2 regions of the Bilifractor sp. LCP21S3_F8 genome follow, and region 1 is predicted to be linked to the other one. Evidence: riboswitches for the same ligand, from Rfam matches in the RefSeq annotation. Region 1 holds a riboswitch; the other holds the start of a gene.
The links. A riboswitch is a leader RNA that binds a small molecule or an ion and turns the genes downstream of it on or off. The one in region 1 is predicted to bind cobalamin.
Positions count from the first base shown of each region.

Region 1 (5,318 bases):
ACCATGAAGATTAAACGGTGAAAATGCTGTCGATCGGTTGTCAAAGGATGATCTGTCAGGGGAGGCGTTTACCGTGCCGCGTGATGAATCTTTTTGCAGCGGTACATGTCCTCGTCGGCATCGTGAATATATTCTTCGATGCGTGAATAAAGCTGGTCTGGCGGGCAGTCCAGGACCGGGTAGCTGGTGCCGATGCTGGCAGAAATCTGATCCTGCGCCAGAAACTCAAGAATACGCCTGCGGCTTTGTGCGATGGTTTCCTCGTTCTGACAGGAGATGATCGCCACAAATTCGTCGCCGCCGTATCGGTACGTGAAATTGTCCGGCGGGACGGCGCGCAGAATAGCGGATGCGGTCACCTGAAGAATGTGATCACCGTAGGCGTGTCCCCTGGTGTCGTTGATTTCTTTGAAGCCGTCAATATCCAGGAAGAATATTGCAATGAACCTGCCTTTGTCAAGCTCGCCTGAGAGCCATGGAAGAAAGCGCGGTTCAAAGGCGTTCTTGGAGTACAGACCGGTCAGCAGATCACGGTAATAAATCTCGCGGAGGGTGGAGAGGGAGTTCACCAGCTTTCGGTTTGTATCCCATTCGGTGAGTGCATGGAGCACGATATCCTGAAATTCATAAAAACGCCATTCTTTTATGATAAAACGAGGATTGCGGAGAATGACGAAACCTGCGCAGAGGCTTCGGATATGAAGCGGCAATACAAGGGTATAGGATCCTTCCCGGATCGCGTCAAGGTGCTTGTTCAGAGCAGCTATATTTTTGAACCGGATGGGCCGCATGCCCGGTTCGTTCTGCACTTCCAGGACACGTTCTCTGTCCGCACAGTCCGACCGCAACTGCACTGGTTCGTTTTGGTCTTCCGGGGCACTTTCTCTGGCTTCGATGAGATTCAGGTGTTCCGTGGTAAAACAGCCTTCCTCTAATTCCCCGCTTCCGATCCGATCGTCGAGAACGATGTAGGCACCGTCGAGGTCCATTGAGGCATAAGAGTCCGCGATGCGCTGCATCAGTTCCGGGAGAGACAGGGAAGGATCCAGCGAGGAGACCATCGCGGAAAAACGTTCGTTTCGGTCATCGACATATATGCTGTCCTCGACCTGCCAGGCCAGGTACGCCCGGTAGTTGATTCGGAAAGTGAGAATCCGCCGCGCTCCTTCATGTACTGCATGATTCCGGTGCTCCAGGCGGATATGATGAAACGGCGCCAGCCATCTGAAAGAAGCAGAAATCCGGAAGAAGCACATTTAAATCCGGATTTAATAATTTCTCTTGCAAAAATATAAAATGGTGTTACTATAGTAAAACAAGTTTAATTAAATATCTTTTACAAGTGCAGAAATGCCATATCGTTAGATCGGGATTTCTGATAATAGGGAAACAGGTGAAAGACCTGTACTGTCTCGCAACTGTAATTGGATGCGTCCGCTGGTTATCCACTGTCTTTATGGATGGGAAGGAAGCGTGCCGCAGGAAGCCATAAGTCAGGAGACCTGCTTGTAAAAAATGTCAGTGTGGTCACGATGTATGACTTAATGACGGCAAATTATTTCTGCTCCTGGAGGCAGAATCTTTTGCGTGTTTAAATGTCAGAGATCGTTTCACGGAAACGGTCTTTTTCTTTTGCCTGAAAAGAGGGGTGTCATGAAAAAATACCTGATTGGAAGAATTCTTTTTGTCATTCCGATAATGTTCTTTCTCTCTCTGTTTACCTTTGGTCTTACGTATCTTTCACCTTCTGATCCGGTGACTCTTTATTATGACAGACTTGGAGCAAAGCCGGACAAACAAATGGTCGAGGAAACCAAAGAAGAGATGGGCCTGAATGATCCGTTTCCGATTCAGTATGGGCGATGGCTGAATCGTGCTGTGCATGGTGATCTCGGAACATCATATTACTACAAAACATCTGTCTGGAGTGAACTGACCAGCCGTCTTCCGAATACGGTTATTCTGACGGTCTCTACGGTTATACTGACGATACTGATCGCAGTGCCTCTGGGGATCCTGTGCGCCGTCTTTCAGAATAAATGGATTGACTATCTTCTGCGCTTCATCTCCTTTCTGGGGGTGAGTATGCCCAGCTTTTGGGTCGGTACACTGCTGATGTATTTTTTCGGAGTAAAGCTGAAAGCTCTTCCGATATTGGGATCGGGAGATCTGAAACATCTGATTCTTCCGACAGCGACACTCTCTTTCTGGATGGTTTCTCTCTATGTGAGAAGACTGCGTGGCAGTGCATTGGAAGAATTGAACAAGGATTATCTGAATGGAGGGTTGGCAAGGGGACTTTCCAAATGGCATGTTATCTGGCACCAGATCCTGCCGAACTCGCTGCTTTCTGTGATTACGATGTTTGGCATGTCAATCGGATCTCTTCTTGGGGGAGCAACGATTGTGGAAACGATCTTTGAATGGAAGGGAATTGGAAAGATGGCTGTGGATGCGATATCTGTGAAAGACTATCCGATTATCCAGGGTTATGTTCTCTGGATGGCAATCATCTATGTAACGGTCAACCTGGTCGTGGATCTGTCGTATCAGTTTTTGGACCCAAGGATCCGGCTGGGAGGAAGGAAAGGATGAAATATTATATAAAAAGAGCACTCAGCAGTCCGCAGTTCGTCATCCTCTTCCTTCTTGCTGTTTTGTTGATTTTGATACCGATTTTTGCTCCATGGATTGCGCCGCATGATCCGATTGCCAATGATTATGCTGCTTCCATGATTTCTCACAGCAGGGAGTTTCCGCTGGGAACAGATCAGCTTGGACGCTGCATTCTGTCCAGACTTATCTGGGGAGGAAGGACTTCTCTGTTAATTGTCTTTCTGGTTGTGGCAATTGTTTCAGTTCTTGGCATCCTGCTTGGGGTCACAGCAGGCTTTGCGGGAGGATGGCTGGATAACATCCTGTCCAGAGCAACGGATATTGTGATGGCGGTTCCTTCCATGGTTTTTGTCATTGCACTGGTTACGGTTCTTGGTCCTGGCCTGTGGCACACTGTGCTAGCCATGGCGCTGGTTGGTTGGACTGAAAATTTCCGGGTTTCCAGAGCCTTGGTGCTTTCTGAAAAGGAAAACCATTATGTAGAGGAAGGCAGGCTGGGTGGATTGAAGAAAAAAGATATGATTTTTCATCTCATTCTGCCAAACGTAGTTCCGTACCTTCTGGTCAATATTACACAGGATATCGGCTCTAATCTGCTTACCCTAAGTGGGCTGTCCTTATTGGGACTGTCTTCCCAGCCACCTGTTCCGGAATGGGGCTTTATGCTCAGTGAAGGAAGGAAGTTTATACAGTCTGCCCCATGGCTGATTTTCTGGCCCGGCATGGTGATTGTCATCCATGTCATTGTGTTCAATCTTTTAGGCGACAGCCTTAGAGATATATTAGATCCTCGTTTTGAAAAACAAAAAAAGAAAGGCAGGAGATTTAAAAAATGGCTCGAAACAAATTGATTGCATTTACCTGTGCGGCTGTTATGGCATGTACACTTTTTGCCGGATGCGGCTCCTCTGCAGCCGGAACTTCTCAGGGTTCATCCGCTTCACAGAACGCTGCATCTGTAGCGGCTTCGTCCACATCGAAGGAAACCGGAACCACAGTTACTTCCGGAGCCGGTGACAATGCATCCACAGCAGGAGAGAAACACCTGAACGCAGCTCTTTACTGGTTTGGAACCAGTCTGGATCCCGCGACAGAATATGACGGGTGGACAACCTGCCGTGCCGGAATTACCGAAACGCTGGTAACTGTCGATAAAAATTATGAGCTTCAGCCCCTTCTTGCGGACAGTTGGAAACAGACAGATGATAAGACATGGGTTTTCCATATCCGTGACGGTGTGACCTTCCAGGATGGAACGCCGGTGGATGCAGCTGCCTGCAAGGCTTCTCTGGAGAGGGCGATGCAGGTGCAGGAGAGAGCGGTAACCGCAGCAAAAATAGATACCATTGAGGCAGACGGACAGAATCTGACCATCAAGACCACGGAACCGTTTGGCGCTTTCCTGGCAAATTTATCGGAACCACTCTACTCCATTATTAAGGTTGGAGATGATCAGGATTACGCAAATAAGCCGATCGGAACCGGTCCGTTCATGGTGAAGGATTTTACAGTGAATGAAAAAATTGACGAAGTGAAATACGATGGGTACTGGAACGGAGCATCCGATATCGATTCTATTACGATAACCTGCATTGAAGATGACAGCACAAGGGGACTGGCTCTGCAGTCGGGCGAGCAGGATATTGTGCAGAGAGTGGCTTCTACCGATATTGATACCTTCGCGAATGACAGTACATACCAGGCTCTTAATACGACTGGCGCACGAATCCGTCTGTTGCTTCTGAACCAGGCAAATGAAGCACTGAAGGATACTAATGTGAGGAAAGCCCTTGCGGACTGCATAGATTATGATTCACTTGTCAGCATTCTGGGGTCGGGAGTTACTACGGCAGGCGCTCCGTACCCGGCATCCGCGCCCTATGGATATGACGATCTGGACAGACAGACCTATAAGCCGGATGAGGCGAAGAGTCTGCTGGAGAAGGCCGGATACAAGGACAGTGACGGAGACGGCATCGTTGATAAAGACGGCAAAAATTTGTCTCTGAAGATCACTTATTCTATGGGAGATTATACAACGATGCTGGAGGCGGTACAGTCAATGGCAAAGGAAGCGGGTATAGATATACAGCTGAATCTTGAGGATGATATTACAGAATCTGAGAAAAATAAGGATTATGATATCCTGTGTACAAACTGGCAGTGTCTTTCCACCGGAGACCCGCAGTGGTTCCTGGATCAGCTTTACAAAACCGACGGGCCGGATAATTCCATGAATTACAGCAACAAAGATCTTGACAACATTATTTCCGAACTTTCCAGTACATTTGATACCGATGGCAGGAAGAAACTGACGATTGACGCGGAAAAAATTCTTCTTCAGGATACCGCGAGCATCTGGCTGGTCGGAGAAAAAAATTACGTTGTAGCAAACAGCAAGGTACATAATATAACACCTTATCCGATCGATTATTACTTTATCGATAATAAAATGTCAATAGACTGACGATTTATTGACGGAAGAATCATTCCGAAGGGAAGCGTGTTCTCCCTGCATGCATCACATCGTGCAGGGAGATTCTTTTTACGCGAACAGTGAGCCGCAGCCGAATGCGAAGTATTCGTGTGCGGCGAGCGTCGCGATAGCGAGATAAAACTCGCGCAGCGTGTTTTATCTCGTTTTCGGAGAGCGTCTGACACAGCGTTACGCTTGGGAGGAACTTATGGAAATTCTGGAGCTG
Region 1 is NZ_JBQKIK010000010.1:76,484-81,801, reverse strand. It holds gene ACTQ3A_RS06760 (ATP-binding protein) at 1-14, shown strand, start outside; gene ACTQ3A_RS06755 (diguanylate cyclase) at 69-1,256, opposite strand; cobalamin riboswitch at 1,324-1,524, shown strand; gene nikB (nickel ABC transporter permease) at 1,654-2,595, shown strand; gene ACTQ3A_RS06745 (ABC transporter permease) at 2,592-3,467, shown strand; gene ACTQ3A_RS06740 (ABC transporter substrate-binding protein) at 3,449-5,083, shown strand; gene ACTQ3A_RS06735 (ABC transporter ATP-binding protein) at 5,301-5,318, shown strand, end outside.

Region 2 (5,318 bases), on a different contig from region 1:
ACGAGGCTGCAGTCTCTTCCGCCCCTGACTGTGACTGAATCTGCGCTGCAGAAGATGTCCCAGAAGCCGAATTTCCCGTTCCCGTCCCGCATCCGGCCAGAAGCGACGCTCCCATAACTGCTGCACATAAGATTGCTGCTGTTCTCTGTTTCATTTTATTTCCCTCCTGTCATAAAAAGAGCCATACACTCCTGTGTCTGAAACCCTATCGTCATGTATTTAAAGACATACATTCATGTATCTGAAGACATACCCTTATGTATCTGAAACCATGTTCCTATGTATCTGAAGCCCTGTACTTCACACATTTTCCACTTTCATATGCCGCATCGAGAATCTCCTGCATTCTCCGGTTTCCCGGACCGATTGTCACACCGGCATCGATGATCCTTGCGCAGTTTCTTACCGCCTCCAGCGCCTCGGCGACAGCGCGGTCCGAAATCTCATGAAAGGGCTTTTCGGTGATTACCTGCGAAGCAAGAAGACGCGCCAACCGGTAGTCGACATCATTCGTGTACAGGATTGCCGCCGCAAAAGGCGTTTTCTCTTTCTGCAGCCTGCGGTACACCGGTATCCCCGTTCCACAGGATGACAGTACCAGTACTTCCGGATTTCCCTCGACCTTCGGAAGCTCGATACTTCCGAACATCGGATCAAAAAAGCCGTTGTCAATTTCATACAGCTCACGGATCGTGTCCTCGTGAAAAATGCTCTCCGGCGTTCCGCTCCGGAAGATCTTATCGCCGTGAACGCAGATTATCCGGTCAGAAATCTTCATCGCCAGATCGATCTCATGCAGCGACATCACAACTGTTATATTCTTCTGCTTCGCCATATCCCGGAGAATCGACAGAAGCTTCAGCTTATGCTTGATATCCAGGAAGCTCGTCGGCTCATCCAGGATGATGATATCCGGTTCCTGGCAGATCGCCCTCGCGAGCAGCACCCGCTGCTTCTGCCCGTCACTGATCGCGTTAAAGTCGCGGTTGCCAATCTCCTGCGCCTGAACCGCCTTCATCGCATCATCTACCTTCCGTTCATCCTCTTCCGTCAGCCGTCCCAACCGCCCCGTATATGGATATCTTCCGGTCGCGACCACATCGTGGCAGGTCATAAGCTCCGGATGCAGACGGTCCGTCAGAACAACAGCCATACGCGAAGACAATTCTCGGAACGAATAATCCGACAAATTCTTCAGATCAAAAACAACCTCTCCCTCCACAAGAGAAAGCTGTCTCGTGATGCTTTTCAATATTGTAGATTTTCCCGCGCCGTTCGGTCCGATCAGTGTAACAATCTCACCGCGCCGGATTCCGATCTCAATATCGCGGATCACCGGCTTCCCGTTATACCCGACCGACAGACCCTCCAGGTGGAGATAATATTTTTCCTCGCTCTGTACCTTCTCCATTTATCTTCTTCCCTTCTGCCGCCGTATCAGCATAAAGATCACGACCGGTGCTCCGAAAATCGAGGTCACCGTGCTGATTTCCAGTTCAGTCGGCGCAAATGCGACCCTTGCGATCAGATCACAGATCATGCAGAAGACGGCGCCTCCAAGGAAAGTGGCCGGGATGACCACGACCGGATTTGCCGTATTCAGCGCACGCTTGATCAGGAAGGGCACCGCGATTCCCACGAAAGAAATCGGACCGGCAAATGCCGTCACCGTTGCAGAGAGGATGCTGGACAGCAGGATGAGGGCCACACGGAACTGCTTTACATTAACTCCCATGCTCTGCGCGTAGGCCTCACCAAGCTGAAAGGCACCGATCGGCTTCGCGAGCAGGAATACCAGGACAGACGCAGCTCCGATGATGATTCCGCCCACCAGGACATTGTCCCAGGTCATACCAGAGAAGCTTCCCTGAGACCAGTTGTGAAGGTTGGCGATATCCGAATCACTGGCAAATGTAACGAGAAGATTCGTCAGCGCAGTACAGATATACCCGATCATGATTCCGGCAACCAGCAACGCCGACATATTCCGCACGCTCCGGGAGACCAGCAGGATAAAGCCGGTTGACACAAGAGACCCCGCGAACGCGGCAAGGATCATGGCCCAGGAGGACACCGCTCCGTGCCTGGCCACCACAAGAATCATGAGAAACGCGACAATCAGTTTTGCGCCGGAAGATATTCCGAGCACAAAAGGACCCGCGATTGGATTCTCAAAAAATGTCTGCAGCAGAAATCCGGACAGAGAGAGCGCTCCTCCGAGAATAGCCGCCATCAGAATCCGCGGCAGACGGATCTTCCAGATGATATTCATATCATCCCTTGAGCCGATTCGGAGAAAAACAGCTCTCAAAATTTTATTAATCGGAATATCGACATTGCCGGTATTGATATTGACCACGGTCACGATCAGAAACGCAGCTGCCAGAACGGCAAAGACCGCTGTGTATCGCATTCTCCTTTTCAGATTCTCAGCGTGATAGCTGCTGATTTCATTGTCACTCATCATTCGCAAGTATGCCTTTCAACTTCAATGATCTTATACATGAAAAGGGACGAATGCCGAAGCATTCGTCCTGAAAAAATAACCTGTATTAATCGGTTCCGCCGGAAATCCGGCAAAACACCCAAGCCATCAGAATCTGCTTTCTTCGGAAGCATATCTACAAAACCTCTCAGCAGTTCTCCTGGCTGACAGCTCAAGCACCGGTTCCTGTCTTCTCATGCTCTAGGACACAATGACATAACGGAATGGTTCGCTGCTCACAGTGACCGGATCGCTCAGGAATTTCACCTGATTCTCTATTCTCATACAGATCTTCTGCACTCCTGCTGCCAGGCAGGCAAAGAAGACCAGATGCACTGAAAGGCCCCCTCTTCAATTATCTGCAACGATTATACGATACCGGCTGAAAAGTGTCAAATATACCGCACTGCGGATATAAGACTTCCTTCAGTCCTTCAATCATCCCTTCTTCTGCGGAAACTGTGTCCCTTATCCTTATACATATTGAAATCCGCCCTGGTGAGCAGCGCGTCAAAGTCCGTAACCTTCCCCCGGCATGCCGCAAACCCAATTGCCATACTGATTCCATTATTTTCTGCATTCTCACGCATATGCCGTATCAGCAGGCTGATATCTCTCTCCTCCAGATCTTCTGTCAGAACGATAAATTCATCCCCGCCCGTGCGAAACACATACTTTTCACCTGCGCATTCCTGAAGAACCCGGGCTGTTTCGCAAATCAGCACATCGCCGGCATGATGTCCCGCCGTATCGTTTGTGTTCTTCAGTCCGTTCAGGTCAACGGAAATCACTCCAAGCAGACCGTCACCCTTCCACTCGCGGATCTGCCGCTCAAGAGCCCTCCGGTTTCCGGCACCTGTCATCTGGTCAATCATGCTTTGTTTCTCCAGCTGATGCACGCTGTTCCTGTTTCGAATCATAATTGCTATGAAATCCGTCAGCGTGGAAAGCAGCACGCTGGTGTTACGGAAGGTGTCCGCCGCCGGATTGATAACCATCGTAAAGCCCTCTGTCTGATTCAAGATCTTCAGCTGCCCGGAGATAAAGCTCCGAACATCATGGATTCGCATGGAAAAATCGGGATTTTCCTTCTGAAAGGCATCCATATCACTGACCATCACCACATGTTCTGTCGCAAACCGCATATATAGCGCCCGCAATTCCGAGAGAGGAATGCTCTGGAGTTCCTCCTTCAGAGAGAAGACACCGGGTGCCGTCCATTCATAGGTGGCACTAACTGTATTGTCATCACGTTCCTCAAAGATCAGGAAGCGCTCCGGTCTCATATTTTCAGAGATACATGCAATCGTCTTCTCAATTCCTGTTCCGGGATCCTCTTCCGCCATACCAAGAGAAATTGCCTCATTTGCCCGCATCTCCTGATAGATCAGCTCGTGATCCCTTGCTATTGCATGCAGATACTTGTTGATATCAAATTCGACCGTCAGCCTCAGCGTCCGGTTCTCCCATGTTGTCAGAGCAGAACGAATCAGTACTTTTGCTCCCCTTCTCCGGTTCAGGTGTGATGCCTCATACGCACAATCCTTCCGCAGCAACAGATTCGGACAGTCGCCGCAGGGAACATCCTGACCTTCCAGCACCTCATAACAGCGGCACCCGTTCAGGCTGCCATCCGGTTTTATTCCAAAATCCCTTCGGGCAGAACGATTCATATATACAAGCTCGTATGTTCTGGGATCACTGACAATGACATGTTCCGTCAGGCTGTCGAACACCTCACGTCTCAGGTCAATGTAATCCCCGACATATGGGCTCTCCCCATGAGCCGCCTTCTCCGTGCTGCTGATCCTCCGGATCAGCAGCATGAACATCTCGTCCAGGCTCGTTACCTCCGACCCGTAGACAATCGCATGCGCCAGAACGGGATCAGCCTGAATTCCGAGCTTTCTCCAAAGCGTCGGAAGCATTCCGGATACCCTGTCAATCTTCTCTTCAACATCTCCGGCATGATCCCTGCGGCAGAAGCACAGAAAACAGCACAGCCCGATCCGCGCGATCGCCCATTCCGGATTCATCAGTTTTTTCAGTGTCGCAGATATTTCGGTCAGAATCACCTTTGCCTTCTCGGTGCTTTCCCGCATCGCCTCGGCATATGCGGCAACATCAATTAAAAGTCCTGTATAATCGATTTTTTTCAGCCGATACTGATCCGCATATATCAATCCGGCTTCTATCGCGCCGCGAAAACTCAATAGCTCTGTGTCGCGGTCGACAAATCCCAGGCGCACCTCCTTCTTTCTGTCCTCTGCCCGATCACCGCTGATCATTCCCATCATTCCCACGATTTCCTTTTCATGGTACCAGGGAACACGGGTAATCTCGATTCCGTCGAGTCTGCCTCCGGTCAGTACCAGCTCATTGGCCGATGTCGACCTGACGCCCATCTCCAGAACTTTTTTCTCCTCCAGCTCCGCTGCGGCAGAATCGATATGCCATCCCAGTTCTGATTCTGTCTTGCCAAGATAGTCCTTCTCGTCGGAAAGCCCGATTCTCCTGACAAATTCTCTGCTTGCGCCCAAAAGCTTTCTCTGTCTGTCCATCCAGAAGAATTCATAAGGAGATGCATCGCAGAGTGTCCGGAACAGATCCCCATCCTTCACCTCCTCCGTCGGATCTGTGCCGTATCCCGGCACTCCGAACGACTGACAAAATTCAGGAAGAAGAGCATCCCTATCTCTTTTCCTCTCCCATATATCCTCCCGCTCACAGAGAAGAAGATTTTTTGCATTACTCTTATAGAGCACCAGCGCTTCAAACACCGCCCACCTGTATGTCCCGTCAGCGGTCCGCACACGCAGTATCTCTGCCCTGA
Region 2 is NZ_JBQKIK010000008.1:20,880-26,197, reverse strand. It holds gene ACTQ3A_RS05595 (hypothetical protein) at 1-154, opposite strand, end outside; gene ACTQ3A_RS05590 (ABC transporter ATP-binding protein) at 278-1,411, opposite strand; gene ACTQ3A_RS05585 (FecCD family ABC transporter permease) at 1,412-2,464, opposite strand; cobalamin riboswitch at 2,622-2,807, opposite strand; gene ACTQ3A_RS05580 (EAL domain-containing protein) at 2,920-5,318, opposite strand, start outside.
Region 2: another riboswitch for cobalamin. It lies ahead of ACTQ3A_RS05585 (FecCD family ABC transporter permease); the one in region 1 lies ahead of nikB (nickel ABC transporter permease).